Regions from separate parts of the Bradyrhizobium sp. USDA 3240 genome, predicted to be linked through region 1. Evidence: predicted binding sites of a transcription regulator. Region 1 holds the regulator's gene; each other region holds the start of a gene.
What was found. The regulator HrcA, encoded in region 1, represses chaperone genes, less so after heat shock. The targets are predictions, from matches to a motif close to GTTAGCACTCNCNNNNNGNGAGTGCTAAC.
Positions count from the first base shown of each region.

Region 1 (5,532 bases):
GCCGCGGCATCGACACCCAGGGATCGCTGGCCAAGGCCTGGACCGACATGGACAAGGCCGGCGTCAAGCGGATCCAGTCGTCGGATATCGCGTAGGCATTCCGCGCGAGAGCCACATGGCCGAGCTCGAGGCCCCCGTCGCATTCGACTTCGCGCGGCGCTCGCCGTCGCCGCGCATGACAGGCCTGATTGTCGGGATGACCGGTTACCGCGAGACGGCGGCAGGCCGCTTCTTCCACCGTCAGACCGCTCCCCTGATCGTGCCGTTGATCATCAGCTTCGGCTCGCCCTATCTGATCGCGCTCGCGCGTCAGCCTGGACCATCCGACCGTCAGCTCAGCTTCACGGCCGGACTGCACGCCGGCCCCGTCAACATCGAGTCCGACGGCTGCGCCGAATCCGTGCAGGTGGATTTCACGCCGCTTGGCGCCTATCGCTTCTTCGGCGGCGCCATTGCCGAGCTCACCGGGCGCATGGTCGATCTTGGCGATGTGCTGGGCCGCGATGGGCGGCGGCTGCGCGAGCAGATCGGCGCCGTACCGTGCTGGCGGCGACGCTTCGACCTGATCGAGGATTTCGTGCTTCGCCGCCTCGGCCGCGGACCGTCCGAGGAAGTCGCGTTCGCTTATCGAATGTTGGCGCGATCGGGCGGCACCGCCCGGATCACGGCGATCGCTTCGGAGATCGGTTGGAGCCGTAAACACCTCGCCGGCCGGTTTCGATCCGAGCTTGGCCTCGCGCCCAAGCCGGTGGCGCGCATGATGCGCTTTCATCGGGCTTGCCGTCTTGCGCAGGCTGGCACAGCCGACGGCTGGGCCGCGATCGCTGCGGAGAGCGGCTACGCCGATCAAGCCCATCTCGCCCGCGAGTTCGTCGAGTTTGCCGGGGAACCACCGACCGCCTGGGCACGCCGCCTGACGCTGACCGACAGCCGGCTGTCCCATTCCGGCGAGTTGCTGGCCGACTGGTAACAAACCTTCAAGCCGAAGCCGGATTGCCTCGTGCAGAGTGGCGCCATCAGCCCAGGAGATGAGCCACCATGACGCACGACATCGAACCGCCCCGCATCTATCCGACCCTGCGCTGCAAGGACGCCGAGGCGATGATCGTCTGGCTCAAGACCGTGATCGGATTCACCGAGCACGTGGCCTACCGCGACGGCGGCGTGATCCACCACGCCGAGCTCGCCTACGGTTCCTCGATACTGATGCTGGGCCAGAGCCGCGACGATGCCTACGCCAAGCTGGTCGGCGATGTCACCGGTCGCCGCACCGATTCAATCTACATCGCCGTCGACGATCCCGACGCCCTGCATGCGAAAGCCAGGGCGGCAGGTGCAAAGATCGAAATGGAACTGCGTGACACGGATTATGGCAGCCGCGATTTCGCCTGCCGTGATCCGGAAGGAAATCTCTGGAGCTTCGGCACCTATTGGCCGAAGGCGCATGAGAAGCCGCTGCCGTGAAACGACAGCGGCAAGCTCAGAGCTTCAGGGCTGGCGTCGGACCGATCAGACCGTGATGTCGGCGCTCGGGGCGGCCTTGGCGCCGCCCTTGGAGACGCCGACCAGCGCCGGACGCAGGATGCGCTCGCCGATCATGTAGCCGGCCTGCACGACCTGCACCACCGTGCCCGACGGCACCGAGGTGTCCGGCACCTCGAACATCGCCTGCTGGAAGTTCGGATCGAACTTCTCGCCGATCGGATCGAACTTCTTGACGCCGTTCTTCTCCAGCGCGTTGAGCAGCGAGCGCTCGGTCAGCTCGACACCTTCGATCAGCGCCTTCAGGCCGGGATCGGCCGATTCCTTGGTCTCGGCCGGCACGGCATCGATCGCGCGCTGGAGGTTGTCGGCGATATCGAGCACGTCGCGGGCGAAGCCGGTGATGCCATAGGTCTTGGCGTCGGCAACCTCGCGGCGGGTGCGCTGACGGAGGTTCTCCATCTCGGCCAGCGTGCGCAGCGTGCGGTCGCGCGCCTCGGCCAGTTCCTTGGTCAGCGCCTCGGCCGATCCCACCTCGGGATCGTCAGGCATGATGTAGGGCTTCGAGACCACGGGCTCACCCGTCGGCGCCGAATTCTCGGTGTTGTCATTGGCCCGGTTCGGATCGGTCATGGCTTGCCTTCTCGAAAACTCGCGTCGGTTCAAATCTTGGGGATTGCTGCCCGGGATATCGTGCTTTAGGAGGCGAAAATCAAGCGCAACATACCGGTTTCGGGAACAGGGACCTCCGGCTTGAGCAACGAAAACCGTCAAATGAAAGCGAAATCCTCTCCGGTCAGCCGCCCAGCATCTTGCTGACGATGCGCGCGGCATAATCGACGGTCGGGATCACCCGCGCATAGTTCAGCCGCGTCGGTCCGATCACGCCGAGCACGCCGACGATCCGGCCCTGGGCGTCGCCATAGGGCGCGATGATGGTGGAGGAACCCGACAGCGAGAACAGCTTGTTCTCCGAGCCGATGAATATCCGCACGCCCTCGCCGCGCTCGGCACGGCCGAGCAGATCGATCACGCCGCGCTTGGTCTCGAGATCGTCGAACAGCGACTTGATGCGCTCGAGATCGTCCAGCGCATGCAGATCCTCGAGCAGATTGGCGTGACCGCGCACGATCAGCTGGCGGTCCTCGTTTGCGCCGCCGGACCAGCTCGCGATGCCGGCCGCGACGACCTTCTGTGTCAGCTGATCGAGCTCGGCGCGGTTCTGCGTCAATGCCGTCTCGAGCTCGAGCCGCGCTTCGGCCAGCGTCCGGCCACGGATCCGCGCATTGAGGAAATTGGTCGCCTCCGTCAGGGCCGAGGACGGCACGCCCGGCGGCAGCGCCAACACCCGGTTTTCAACCTGGCCGTCTTCACCGACCAGCACGACCAGCGCCTTCTCCGGCTCCAGCCGCACGAATTCGATGTGCTTCAGCCGCGCATTCGACTTCTGCGTCAGCACCACGGCGGCGGCACGGGTCAGCCCCGACAGCCGCGTCAACGCTTCGCCAAGCGCCGCCTCGACCGATTGCGCACGATCGACCGCCGCGAGCTGGGTCTGGATCGATTGCCGCTCGGCCTCGGTGAGGTCGCCGACCTGCATCAGGGCGTCGACGAAGAAACGCAGGCCGAGTTCGGTCGGCAGCCGGCCGGCAGAGGTGTGCGGCGCATAGATCAGGCCGAGCTGCTCGAGATCCGACATCACATTGCGGACCGAGGCCGGCGACAGCGGTAATGCGATCAGGCGCGAGATGTTGCGCGAACCGACCGGTTCGCCGGTCGCAAGATAGCTTTCGACGATTTGACGAAAAATGTCGCGCGACCGCTCATTGAGCTGGGCGAGCCCGGCATGCGGGGCGATCAGGCCTATCGGATCGTGGTGAGTCAAACTCCAGTCCTTCACAATTGCTGCCTAATCTGTCGCTCCCGGAGGCCGGTGACAAGCATCCATTCGGCCCCCTGGCACCCGGACCATTCCGGGGCCAAAACCCTCGCCAAAACCCTTGCCAAAACCCTTGCCGCTGCCGCTTCCCCCTCCTACAAGCACGCCCAGCCCTATCTCTCGGAATTCTGGAGGATTTCCATGCGGCCAAGCCGCCGTGCGCCCGATGAACTGCGTCCTGTGTCGCTGGAACGCGGCGTCGTCAAATATGCCGAGGGTTCCTGCATGGTGAAGTTCGGTGACACCCATGTGCTGGTGACCGCCACGCTGGAAGAGCGGTTGCCGCCGTGGCTGAAGGGCCAGGGCCGCGGCTGGGTCACCGCCGAATACGGCATGCTACCGCGCGCCACCCTGGAACGCACCCGCCGCGAGGCCTCCGCCGGCAAGCAGGGCGGCCGCACGGTCGAGATCCAGCGGCTGATCGGCCGCTCGCTGCGCGCGGCCGTCGACCTCGAGGCGCTCGGCGAGCGCCAGATCACGGTCGATTGCGACGTCATCCAGGCCGATGGCGGCACCCGCACCGCCTCGATCACCGGTGCCTGGGTGGCGCTGGCCGACTGCATCAACTGGATGAAGACCCGCAACATGCTGAAGACCAACGTGTTGCGCGACAACGTGGCGGCGATCTCCTGCGGCATCTACCAGGGCACCCCGGTGCTCGATCTCGATTATGCCGAGGATTCCGAGGCCGACACCGACGCCAATTTCGTGATGACCGGCGACGGCCGCATCATCGAGGTGCAGGGCACCGCCGAGAAGACGCCGTTCTCGCAGGACGAGTTCCTGGCGCTGATGGCCCTGGCGCGCAAAGGTGTCGCGCGTCTGGTCGACTTGCAAAAGATCGCGGTGGCGTAGTCAGATTGGCCATGCATCGCCGAATCACCGGAAGGCTCGTCATCGCCACCCACAATCCCGGCAAGCTTGCCGAGATGCGGGAACTGCTGGCGCCGCACGGCGTCGAGGCGGTGTCGGCCGGCGAGCTCGGTCTCGCCGAGCCCGAGGAGACCGGCGACAGCTTTCGTGCCAATGCGGCGATCAAGGCCATCGCTGCGGCGAAGGCGACGGGATTGCCGGCCTTCGCCGACGATTCCGGCCTCGTGGTCGACGCGCTCGACGGCGCGCCCGGGATCTACTCGGCGCGCTGGGCCGGCGAGGGCAAGGATTTCATGGCGGCGATGACGCGGATCGAGCGCCTGCTGCAGGAGCGCGGCGCCATCGCGCCGGACCGCCGAAGTGCGCACTTCGTCTCGGCGCTGTGCGTGGCGTGGCCGGACGATCACCTCGAAGAAGTCGAGGCCCGGGTCGACGGAACCCTGGTCTGGCCGCCACGCGGCACCGCCGGATTCGGCTATGATCCGGCGTTCCTGCCCGACGGTTACACGCGGACCTTTGGCGAGATGAGCAGCATCGAGAAGCACGGCCTGCCGCCGCTCGGACTCGGCCTGTCGCATCGCGCCCGCGCCTTCGTGAAGCTCGCGGAGATTTGCCTTGAGCCACGCTGAACGAGAAGCCTTCGGCGTCTACGTGCACTGGCCGTTCTGCCTGTCGAAATGCCCGTATTGCGATTTCAACAGCCACGTCCGGCATGCGCCGGTCGACGAGGCGCGCTTCGTGCGCGCGTTCGCCCGCGAGATCGAGACCACGGCCGCGCGGGTGCCGGGACGCGAAGTGTCCTCGATCTTCCTCGGCGGCGGCACGCCGTCGCTGATGCAGCCGCAGACCGTCGGCGCCGTGCTCGATGCGATCGGCAAGCACTGGCGGGTCTCGCGCGACGTCGAGGTCACGCTCGAGGCCAATCCGACCAGCGTCGAGGCGACACGCTTTCGCGGCTATCGCGCAGCCGGCGTCAACCGGGTCTCGCTCGGCGTGCAGGCACTGGACGATGCGTCGCTGAAGGCATTGGGCCGCCTGCACACCGCGCGCGAGGCGCTCGACGCGGTTGCGATCGCGCGAAGCGCATTCGACCGTTACTCGTTCGATCTGATCTACGCGCGTCCCGACCAGACGCCGCAGATGTGGGCGGACGAATTGAAGCAGGCGATCTCGGAAGCGGCCGAGCACCTGTCGCTCTATCAGCTCACGATCGAGGAAGGCACGCCGTTCTTCGGGCT
Region 1 covers NZ_JBSSGD010000002.1:4,380,597-4,386,128, forward strand. The annotation lists gene pncA (bifunctional nicotinamidase/pyrazinamidase) at 1-95, shown strand, start outside; gene ACVIGA_RS21365 (helix-turn-helix domain-containing protein) at 116-970, shown strand; gene ACVIGA_RS21370 (VOC family protein) at 1,039-1,464, shown strand; gene grpE (nucleotide exchange factor GrpE) at 1,510-2,115, opposite strand; gene hrcA (heat-inducible transcriptional repressor HrcA) at 2,279-3,367, opposite strand; gene rph (ribonuclease PH) at 3,563-4,276, shown strand; gene rdgB (RdgB/HAM1 family non-canonical purine NTP pyrophosphatase) at 4,288-4,923, shown strand; gene hemW (radical SAM family heme chaperone HemW) at 4,910-5,532, shown strand, end outside.

Region 2 (5,532 bases), 3.4 Mb from region 1:
CGATGCCCTCGATGCAGCGGCTGGGCTTCCTGCTCGGCGGCGCGCCGAAATTTCCCGCCTGCGAAGCGTTCGGACGCGCGCCGGGTCTCGTCGGCATGGTCGGCGACAGCGCCGGCGTGCCGCCGGACTGGACCGACAAGGGACCGGTTGCGGCGAAGATGGAGTGAGGGCTCAGCCTCCGACTATTCGTCATTCCGGGGCGCGCGTAGCGCGAGCCCGGAATCCATAACCACGAAAGCTAGTTGGATATCCCTGGAAACAGATCCTCCCAACCGGGATTCTGCTCCTCAATCAGCCGGATCTTCCAATCGCGCCGCCATTTTTTCAGTTCTTTCTCGCGCGTGATAGCGCTTGTCGCGTCGTCGTAGACTTCGAACCAGACCAGCTTGTCGACGCCATATCGCGACGTGAAGCCCGGAGCGGCTTTCGTCCGATGTTCGTGGACACGACGCACAATGTCGTTTGTCACACCCAGATAGAGTGTGCCGTGCTTCCTGCTCGCAAGGAGATAGACGTAGTAAGCCATCCCGGTAGTCGTGGTTATGGATTCCGGGCTCGCGCTGCGCGCGCCCCGGAATGACGGTGGATGGTAAGGCGGACCTGCATGCGTAATCAATACGCGCTCCCCGCAAACAAAAGCCCCGGCATCGCTGCCGGGGTTTTGCATTCCGTAAATCGCCTTGAGAGGCTGGACTTAGAAGTCCATGCCGCCCATGCCGCCGCCCGGAGGCATCGCGGGGCCGCCGGCGTTCTTCTTCGGCAGCTCGGCAACCATCGCTTCCGTGGTGATCAGCAGCGCGGCAACCGAGGCAGCGTTCTGGATCGCGGTACGGACGACCTTGGTCGGGTCGATGATGCCCTTCTTGACGAGGTCGGCATAGTCGCCGGTCTGGGAGTCGAAGCCGTAATTGTAGGCCTTGTTCTCCAGGATCTTGCCGACGATGACCGAACCGTCTTCACCGGCGTTGATCGCGATCTGGCGAGCGGGGGAGGAGAGCGCCTTGCGCACGATCTCGACGCCGGTCTTCTGGTCGTCGTTCTTGGTGCGCAGGCCCTTGAGCTGCTCGGAAGCACGGAGCAGGGCGACGCCGCCGCCCGGGACGATGCCTTCCTCGACAGCCGCACGGGTCGCATGCATCGCGTCATCAACGCGATCCTTGCGCTCCTTCACCTCGACCTCGGTCGCGCCGCCGACGCGGATCACCGCGACGCCACCTGCGAGCTTGGCGAGACGCTCCTGCAGCTTCTCACGGTCGTAGTCCGAGGTGGTCTCCTCGATCTGCGCCTTGATCTGGGCAACGCGGGCGTCGATGTCGGCCTTCTTGCCGGCGCCGTTGACGATCGTGGTGTTTTCCTTGTCGATCATCACCTTCTTGGCGCGACCGAGCATCTGCAGCGTGACGTTCTCGAGCTTGATGCCGAGGTCTTCCGAGATGGCCTGGCCGCCGGTCAGGATCGCGATGTCCTGCAGCATGGCCTTGCGGCGATCGCCGAAGCCCGGAGCCTTGACGGCCGCGACCTTCAGGCCGCCACGCAGGCGGTTGACGACGAGGGTGGCGAGGGCTTCGCCTTCGACGTCTTCAGCGACGATGACCAGCGGCTTGCCGGTCTGCACCACGGCCTCGAGCAGCGGCAGCAGCTCGTTCAGCGAGGAGAGCTTCTTCTCGTTGATGAGGATGTAGGCGTCGTCCATCTCAACGCGCATCTTGTCGGCGTTGGTGACGAAGTAGGGCGAGATGTAGCCGCGATCGAACTGCATGCCCTCGACGACGTCGAGCTCGGTCTCGAGCGACTTGGCTTCCTCGACCGTGATCACGCCCTCGTTGCCGACCTTCTTCATGGCGTCGGCGAGGAACTTGCCGATCTCGGCATCGCCGTTGGCCGAAATGGTGCCGACCTGGGCGATCTCCTCGTTCGAGGTGACCTTCTTCGAGTTCTTCTGGAGGTCCGCAACGACGGCTTCGACCGCGAGGTCGATACCGCGCTTCAGGTCCATCGGGTTCATGCCGGCGGCAACCGACTTGGCGCCTTCACGCACGATCGCCTGGGCGAGCACGGTGGCGGTGGTGGTGCCGTCGCCGGCCGCGTCAGCGGACTTGGAGGCGACTTCGCGCACCATCTGCGCGCCCATGTTCTCGAACTTGTCCTCGAGCTCGATCTCCTTGGCGACGGTGACGCCGTCCTTGGTGATGCGGGGAGCGCCGAACGACTTCTCGAGCACGACGTTGCGGCCCTTCGGGCCGAGAGTGACCTTCACCGCATTGGCGAGGATGTCGACGCCGCGCAGCATCTTGTCGCGCGCATCGACGGAGAATTTGACTTCTTTAGCTGCCATCTGAATTTTTCCTTGGAAGGTTGTCCTAGAGGAATCTTGGGGAGGGAGGAGGCGCTTAGGCCGCCTTCTTCTTGGAAGCGGGGACGTCGAGCACGCCCATGATGTCGCTTTCCTTCATGATCAGCAGGTCTTCACCGTCGATCTTGACCTCGGTGCCGGACCACTTGCCGAACAGGACGCGGTCGCCGACCTTGAGGTCGATGGGGATCAGCTTGCCAGCTTCGTCGCGGCCGCCCGGGCCGACGGCGGTCACTTCGCCCTGCGAGGGCTTTTCCTTGGCACTGTCCGGAATGATGATGCCGCCAGCAGACTTCTCTTCGGCGTCGATACGCTTGACCACGACGCGGTCGTGAAGCGGACGGAATTTCATGCAGTCCTCCTAAACGTTTGCGGATTCTGTAGATTTTTGGAGTTTTAGCAGTCCAGCCCAGCGAGTGCCAGACCGACTGGGCAGGAGATAGGCCAAGCCTTGGCGGCGGGCAAGTGGCTGTAGCAGAAAAATTGGCACTCGCGAATGACGGCTGCCAGCTTCATTTCGGCATCCTTAATGCCGCCAGCGGAGGCCGCCAGGGCTATTAGCAGATGCGGTAAGCTGCTGCTAACGCAAGAAATTTCAACAACCTATTAAACATTTAGGCTTGAGATGGGGCAGTCGCGTGCGTCACATTTGTATCATGTGAGCGCATCCATTGCCGGTGGTCCGGCGGGGGTCGGCCGCCATGTGAATGCGCTCCGTCACAGGAGGTTGGCATGGTCTCGCGAGTTGGTGGGGTTGTTTCCGACGATTTCCGGAAGCAGTTGCTGGGGTATGGGCTAACGACGGCGCAAATCCTCTATCGGATGCCGGACCATCCCTCGTTGCTGCAAACCTATGTCTGGCAGAACTACGACCTGTTTCCGAAATTTCCGGCGCTGCGGGATTTCCTCGCCTTCTGGGAGGAGAAGCTCGAAGGCCCGTTGTTCTCGGTGACGGTGGCGCATTCCAAACTGGTCAAGCCGGCCGAACTGCGCGCCGTCGACGGCGTGTTCCGGCTGCATTGATCCGCAAAGCGGGCAAGGCAAGGGGGCAAGGCGCAGCATGCGCCTTTGCCCACCTCGTGCGGCGCGACTTGTGTTAGCCTTCATCAGTCACAAAAAGACGGAGGCGAACAATGGCCAAGAAGACGGCATCGAGATCCGCAGCCAAGACCGCGGTGAAGAAGAAATGGTCGGGGCTTGGCGCCGGCGCCAAGAAATCATCCGCGAAATCGTCCGCGCGCAAGACCATCAAGTCCAAGGGCCGCGTCACCGCGGCCAAGAAGAGCGCGCCGAAAGCGACAAGCAAGGCGCGGCCCAAGCAGCGCGTCGCCGTCAGCCATCACCGCGAAGAGGATTTCAAGGCCGACGGGCTGCGCACCTACGCCAAGTATCGCGACCTCGGCATATCAGCAGCATCCCATGGCCTCGCGCAGGCGCATGTCATCCGGCTGCAGGGACCGTGCAATCCGGACGAAGTGTCGAAGCTGCACTTCCACGACGTCGAATTCCAGATGGTCTACGTGCTCAAGGGCTGGGTGAAGACCTACATGGAAGGCGAAGGCGAGACGCTGATGAAAGAGGGCAGCGCCTGGACCCAGCCGCCACGCATCCGGCACATGATCCTGGACTACTCCGACGACGTCGAACTGCTGGAGGTGATCCTGCCGGCCGAGTTCAAGACGGTGGAGCTGAAGGCGTAGGCGCCGCCACCCTCCGCCGTCATTCCGGGGCGATGCGAAGCATCGAGCCCGGAATCCATTTCTCCACTTGGCTTGCGGCTTGATGGATTCCGGGCTCGGCGCTGCGCGCCGCCCCGGAATGACAAAGAAAAAGTCACGTCATCATCCCCACGATTGCCCCCATCAGGCACGTCGTCAGCGTGCCCGAGACGACCGATTTCAGCCCGAGCGCATTGATCTCGTCGCGCCGCCCGGGCGCCATGATGCCGAGGCCGCCGATCATGATGCCGAGGCTCGCGAAGTTGGCAAAACCGCACATCGCGTACAGCATGATCAGCCGCGAGCGTGGATCGAGCGCGTCGGGGCCGAGCTTCGACAGGTCGACATAAGCGATCAGCTCGTTCAGCACGGTCTTGGTGCCCATCAGGCTTCCCGCCGTGATCGCCTGCGGCCACGGCAGGCCCATCAGCCAGCACACCGGCGCCATGACGTAGCCGAGCAGCCGTTGCAGCGAGATCTTCGCGCCGCCGACTTCGGGCAGCAGCCCGATGATCGCGTTCGCGAGATACACCAGCGCCACCAGCACTAGCAGCATCGCGATGATGTTCATCAGCAGCTCGAGCCCGGCGGCGGTGCCCTTCACGATCGCGTCCATCGTCGAGGACACCTGAACATCGGGATCGTCGAGCGACCCGCCGGTGCGCTTGGCGGAGGTTTCCGGCACCATGATCAGGCTGACCAGAATGGCGGCCGGCGCGCCGAGCACCGAGGCGATGACGAAATGCGCGGCCGAATCGGGGATCAGCGGCGCCAGCAGTGTTGCGTATAGCACCAGCACGGTGCCGGCGATCCCGGCCATGCCGCCGGTCATCACCAGAAACAATTCGCTGCGGGTCAGCTGCGCCAGATAGGGGCGGATGAAGAGCGGCGCTTCGACCATGCCGAGGAAGATATTGGCCGCGGTGGAGAGCCCGACCGCGCCGCCGACGCCGAGCGTGCGCTCGAGAATCCAGGCCATGCCGCGCACCACCGGCGGCAGCACGCGCCAATAGAACAGCAGCGTCGTCAGCACGCTCATGACCAGCACGATCGGCAGCGCCTGGAAGGCGAGGATGAAATCCGAGCCGGGCGCCTTGGGATCGAATGGTGCCGGGCCGCCGCCGACATAACCGAACACGAAGGCGGTGCCGGCGCGCGTTGCGGCGGCGATAGTGCCGACGGCATCGTTGATCGCGCCGAAGGCCTGCGTCACCAGCGGCACCTTGATCAGCACCAGCGCGGTGACGACGGTGACGACAAGCCCGATCGCGGCCTGCCGCAGCGACACCTTCAAGCGATTCTCGCTCAACGCCCAGGCGATCACCAGCAACGCCACCACGCCGAACGCCGATTGCAACTGCAGCATCACGCCCCCAAGAACCCTCGGGCGATTATGGGCAGGGGCCTCGCGCAGCGCAATGCTGTTGCGCGTTGATCCCGAATCCATTGACAAGTTGCAGG
Region 2 covers NZ_JBSSGD010000002.1:968,201-973,732, reverse strand. The annotation lists gene ACVIGA_RS05280 (DUF3313 domain-containing protein) at 1-167, shown strand, start outside; gene ACVIGA_RS05275 (GIY-YIG nuclease family protein) at 239-526, opposite strand; gene groL (chaperonin GroEL) at 695-2,335, opposite strand; gene ACVIGA_RS05265 (co-chaperone GroES) at 2,391-2,705, opposite strand; gene ACVIGA_RS05260 (usg protein) at 3,086-3,376, shown strand; gene ACVIGA_RS05255 (cupin domain-containing protein) at 3,487-4,053, shown strand; gene ACVIGA_RS05250 (NupC/NupG family nucleoside CNT transporter) at 4,187-5,437, opposite strand.
Region 2: a site for HrcA is predicted at 2,749-2,777, ahead of ACVIGA_RS05265 (co-chaperone GroES). Genes of this name have one in related genera too.

Region 3 (5,532 bases), 1.6 Mb from region 1:
GCGCATCGCCGAACAGGAATTCGATGAAGCCGCCGCCCATGTTGGAGCGTTGCGGCTGCACATAGGCGGTGCGCATCGGCGGCTGCGGTGCGCCCTGGTTGGCGTAGATCACGGTGGGCTCGGGCTGAGCCGACGCGTCGATCGCCATCGCGTGATGGGGAACGGCAATAAGCGAAGAGGCGCCGGCGAGCAGCGCAAGCGTGGTTTTCCTGAACATCGACGTACTCTGTACTGGTTTCGTCGTGACGTGTGACGTGGACGGAGCGCACAAGCCCCGTTGCACGTGGTCAATAAGCAATGAAAACCGCATCGGTTTGGTAAACGGAATCGCGGTTTGGATTCACCATCTCGACAATGCAGCGCGGTTTTGCCTGACAGCGTTTATTTTGCGTGAACGCCGCAGCGACATGGTTAATCGCCGGTATCGCGGCGATTGCGCGCCATTGGCGCAAACTGTTCCCGCGTGAACCTGACGTTAAATCACCTCTCGCTAGAACGGACTGCAGTGAAGGGGCGGGAATGAAATCATGTCAGTGAAGCGGAAGCGTTTTCGTGTCGAGCAGGCCATGGGTGAAGTCGTGATGCCGGAGCCGGAAGTTGCCGGCGGCGGCGAGCTCGGTCCAATGCATCGGGAAATCATGGCTGAGCTTCGCTCGATCCGCGCCCAGATGGCCGCGGCACCGGCGCAGCGCACCGGCGACAGCGTCGATGCCGCCGTCGCCCGCGAAGTCGCCGAGACGCAAGCGCTGCTCGAGACCTACCGCGCGCAGGTCGAACAGTGCGAGAAGCTCAAGGTCGAGCTCGACCTGATCCACGACGCGATCAGCCGCACCAAGCGCGAGATCGCCGTGCTGCACGGCAAGAGCTTCAACGGCGAGGAGATGGCCAAGGTCAATGGCGAGCTCGGCGCCGTGGTCGGCGGCACCGAACAGGCCACCCAGCAGATCCTCGAGGCGGTGGAAGCGATCGACCAGGCCGCGACCGCGCTCGCGAACAACGTGACGCCCGACCAGCAGAAACGGCTCAGCGAAGATATTCAGGAGCGCGTGGTCTCGATCTTCGAGGCCTGCAACTTCCAGGACCTCACCGGCCAGCGCATCAGCAAGGTGATGCAGACGATGAAGTTCATCGAACAGCACATCAACGAGATGATGAACATCTGGGGCGGCGTCGACGCCATCAAGACCCACGTCCCGCCGATCGTCGACACCCGCGAGGGCGACGCCCGCCTGCTCAACGGCCCGAAGCTCGACGGCGACGCCGGCCACGCCTCGCAGGACGACATCGACGCGATGTTCAACTGACGCGATGTTCAACTGAGATTTGTCGGATCAAAACGAGAAGCGCCGGCCTCAAGGGCCGGCGTTTTTGTTTGAGCGGTGGTCGAGCCCGAGAGGGATCACCAGACAAAGTTGCCAGATCATCGCGTCGCCGCGTTGCAAGGAGTGAGTAATTCTGTGCGCAGCTTTCCTTGCATGCACGTCAGGTGACACATCGGTCAGAACCTCTGTCTCGACCGCATGCAGTTTGTGCCAATTGTGACACCTGCAAATTTACTGGCAGGTCTGCTGTCGCAGGCGCATACTGCGTGTGAGGAAATTGTCATGCGTGTGCCGGGAACCAACATTGGGTGCCGGTTGCATCGGACTTCCGGAGTGAATCCGGTCGCCCCGAGCGGGGCTTCGCACTTTCACACAACACACAGTACAGCTTTGCGGGCCGCTCGTTGCGCGCATCCGAGGACGAACAGGCTTCGCCTCGGCGCGGCCGTCATTGAAACCGTGACGATGCACGGCGGGTTTCCTGGGCGCTGATACCTGCGGCTTGTTGAGGAATCACCTGATTGGGGGGAGCCACTGGACTACTCAACACTGGAGATCGAACATGACGCGAAGAATTGTCAGAAATACTGCAATTGTGCTCTCGACTTTCGCTTGTGCGACACTGTTCTCCATCACCTGGTCTGAGCAGGGCGGCATTTCGGCGTCAGTCGAAAGCGCCCGGGCGCGCGTGGGCCGACCGCTGACGCCCGTGAGCGTCGCGGGCGTTGCACGTCGCCACACCCGGCGCGCTGCGTACGGGTACGGAGTCGGCGCGGGGATCGCCGCCACGGCCGCGGTTGCCACGGCAGCCGCCACTGCGCCGGTCTATGCTGGCTGGGGCACAAATAACTGGACCGATGCATACGCCGCCCAGACTGATCCCCACTTTGGCCAGCCCTACTATCCAGCACGAGCCTACTATGGTGGCAGCCCGTATTACGGTTATGCCGGATGGGCAGACTACAAGGCAGCCAATGGAATCACCTGCGAACCTGGCACGATGACGAAGATGGCCGACGGCCACAGTTACATCTGTCAGTGAGATCCGCGCAACGATACACGACAAGAGGGCGGCTCAGTGAGCCGCCCTCTTTCATGTGAAGAGATCGATGCACATCGTGGCGGGCCGCGCCCAGCGTTGATCTACGTCAACATCGCCTATCCTTTGCCAGCCAAATCTTCAGCCGCGCCTGAACCGCCGCAATCATCGTCGGTTCGCTTGCGATGGAGAGGATCACCATGCATCGGACGAACTTTTTTTCGACCAGGTCGGTTACGGTTACGGGGATCGTGGCGAGCCTCCTGTTGGGGGCAGCAGGTGTCGCGCTCAATCCGGCACCGGCCAAGGCGGTCGTCTACTGCCAGTATGTCGGCTATCCGAACGGTTGCGTGGCGAGGGCAGGCGTCGTGCTAAGGCCTCGTCCGGTGGCGCGGGCTACGGTTCGTCATCACGCGGGCGGCAACCTGAATGGTGGCGTCAATCGGGTTGGGGTCCGGCGATAAAGCAGGTCTTTGCAAGTCACAACCCAGGGCGACACGGCAAGGTTCGTGCCCCCAGAGGTTCGTTCATGGACAGACGAAATCGCCGGCCCTCGGGGCCGGCGGTTTTTGTTTTGACCTACGGCGAGGCCATGACGTCGAGATTCCCCGGTGCGCAATTGCGCACCTGAGGTTCGATGCTTCGCATCGACCCCGAATGACGTGCCAGCCGCGTCACGCCCTCGGGGCGCAGCGGACGTAGACCATGTTGCCGTAGCGGACGGCGGCGTCCTTGTCGACGAAGCGGGTGATCAAGACCCGGCCGTCGAACGAGATGATCTCGCGGTCCTGCTCGCCGGGCACAGGTCCGGGTGGGCCGATATAGTTCTTGCCGCTCGGGGAACCCTTCAGCCGCAGTTCCTGCGGGGTGGCCTGGTCGGCCAGATGCATGATGACGCCGCCGCTCTGGCCGGCGCCGATCACATAAGGCTGCTTGCACTGGCCGCGTGCGGCGGCCTCGGTGCGGGCGCGGTCGGCTGGATTCTGGAACGAGGCGAGGCCCCAGCGGCCGACGATCTCGTCGGGGCGGATCGACGCCGGCATCTCCGGAGCCACGCCCGGTTCGACAGGCCCCGGCTCGGGGTTCGACGACAGCGACGGCAGGCTCATGCTGCCGCACGCCCCCAAAAGCGTCGTCAGCGCCGAGACAGCCACGAACCGTGCGACCAATCGCGCGTTGAGTGACCTGATCATATGCATCCCCCGAACTATCTCCCGGCCGCACCCGTCATGCAGCCAAGCGTAAAACTTAAGGCGGAGCAATGACGTCTGACAAAATTACGTCATCGCTACGATTTGGTTTCCGGTCCACCATCCTATATTGGCCTCACCAAGGCCTTAACCCGATTGCTTGACAGAAACTGCGCCAAGCCATATTTCCCGGCGCACAATTAGCACTCTCGCACAACGATTGCTAAATCCGCCGGGCGTCCTGCCTGGCGCCGACCGGGCCGGCATTCAACGCCGGTCTCGATGAACCGGACCTGAAACCGAGCCTCCAAGAGGGAACGTCATGGCTAAATCCACCTTCCGCCCACTGCATGACCGCGTCGTGGTCAAGCGTATCGATGCCGAGGAGAAGTCCAAGGGCGGCATCATCATTCCGGACTCGGCCAAGGAGAAGCCGTCCCAGGGCGAGATCGTCGCCGTCGGCCCGGGTGGCCGCGACGAGGCCGGCAAGCTGATCCCGATCGACCTCAAGGTCGGCGACCGCGTGCTGTTCGGCAAGTGGTCGGGCACCGAGGTCAAGCTCGACAACCAGGAGCTCCTGATCATGAAGGAGTCCGACATCATGGGCGTGCTGGCGTAAGCGCCACGACCAATTCGAGAGCGCCCAGTCTCTCCGCTGTCATGCCCGGGCTCGACCCGGGCATCCATCGCTCTTCGAAAGATGGATCGCCGGGTCAAGCCCGGCGATGACGGGCGCGGAAGCGGCAAGCAATTCACAGACATTCCAGGAGTTCAAATCAATGGCTGCCAAGGACGTAAAATTCGCCGGAGACGCCCGCGACCGCATGCTGCGCGGTGTCGACGTGCTCGCCAATGCCGTGAAGGTGACGCTCGGCCCGAAGGGCCGCAACGTCGTCATCGAGAAGAGCTTCGGCGCTCCCCGCATCACCAAGGACGGCGTCACCGTCGCCAAGGAGATCGAGCTCGACGACAAGTTCGAGAACATGGGCGCGCAGATGCTCCGCGAGGTCGCTTCCAAGACCAACGACACCGCCGGTGACGGCACCACCACCGCGACCGTGCTGGCGCAGGCCATCGTCCGCGAGGGCGCCAAGTCGGTCGCCGCCGGCATGAACCCGATGGACCTCAAGCGCGGCATCGACACCGCGGTCGCCGCCGTGATCAAGGACATCGAGAAGCGCGCCAAGCCGGTCGCCTCCTCCGCCGAAGTCGCCCAGGTCGGCACCATCTCGGCCAATGGCGATGCCGCGATCGGCAAGATGATCGCGCAGGCGATGCAGAAGGTCGGCAACGAGGGCGTCATCACCGTCGAGGAGAACAAGTCGCTCGAGACCGAGGTCGACATCGTCGAGGGCATGAAGTTCGACCGCGGCTATCTCAGCCCCTACTTCATCACCAACGCCGAGAAGATGACCGCCGAGCTCGAGGATGCCTACATCCTGCTGCACGAGAAGAAGCTGACCGGCCTGCAGTCCATGCTGCCGGTGCTGGAAGCCGTGGTGCAGTCGGGCCGTCCGCTCCTGATCCTCGCCGAGGACGTCGAGGGCGAGGCGCTGGCAACGCTGGTGGTCAACCGCCTGCGCGGCGGACTGAAGGTCGCCGCCGTCAAGGCGCCGGGCTTCGGCGATCGCCGCAAGGCGATGCTGGAGGACATCGCGATCCTGACCGGCGGTCAGCTGATCTCCGACGACCTCGGCATGAAGCTCGAGAACGTCACGGTGAACATGCTCGGCCGCGCCGGCAAGATCGTGATCGACAAGGAGAACACCACGATCGTCAAGGGCGCCGGCAAGAAGAAGGACATCGACGCCCGCGTTGGCCAGATCAAGGCGCAGATCGAGGAGACCACCTCGGACTACGACCGTGAGAAGCTGCAGGAGCGCCTTGCCAAGCTTGCCGGCGGCGTTGCCGTCATCAAGGTCGGCGGTGCGACCGAGGTCGAAGTCAAGGAGAAGAAGGACCGTGTCGAGGACGCGCTTAA
Region 3 covers NZ_JBSSGD010000002.1:2,746,174-2,751,705, forward strand. The annotation lists gene ACVIGA_RS13725 (L,D-transpeptidase family protein) at 1-217, opposite strand, end outside; gene ACVIGA_RS13730 (protein phosphatase CheZ) at 528-1,304, shown strand; gene ACVIGA_RS13735 (hypothetical protein) at 1,885-2,364, shown strand; gene ACVIGA_RS13740 (hypothetical protein) at 2,547-2,825, shown strand; gene ACVIGA_RS13745 (hypothetical protein) at 3,036-3,554, opposite strand; gene ACVIGA_RS13750 (co-chaperone GroES) at 3,874-4,170, shown strand; gene groL (chaperonin GroEL) at 4,331-5,532, shown strand, end outside.
Region 3: a site for HrcA is predicted at 3,751-3,779, ahead of ACVIGA_RS13750 (co-chaperone GroES). Genes of this name have one in related genera too.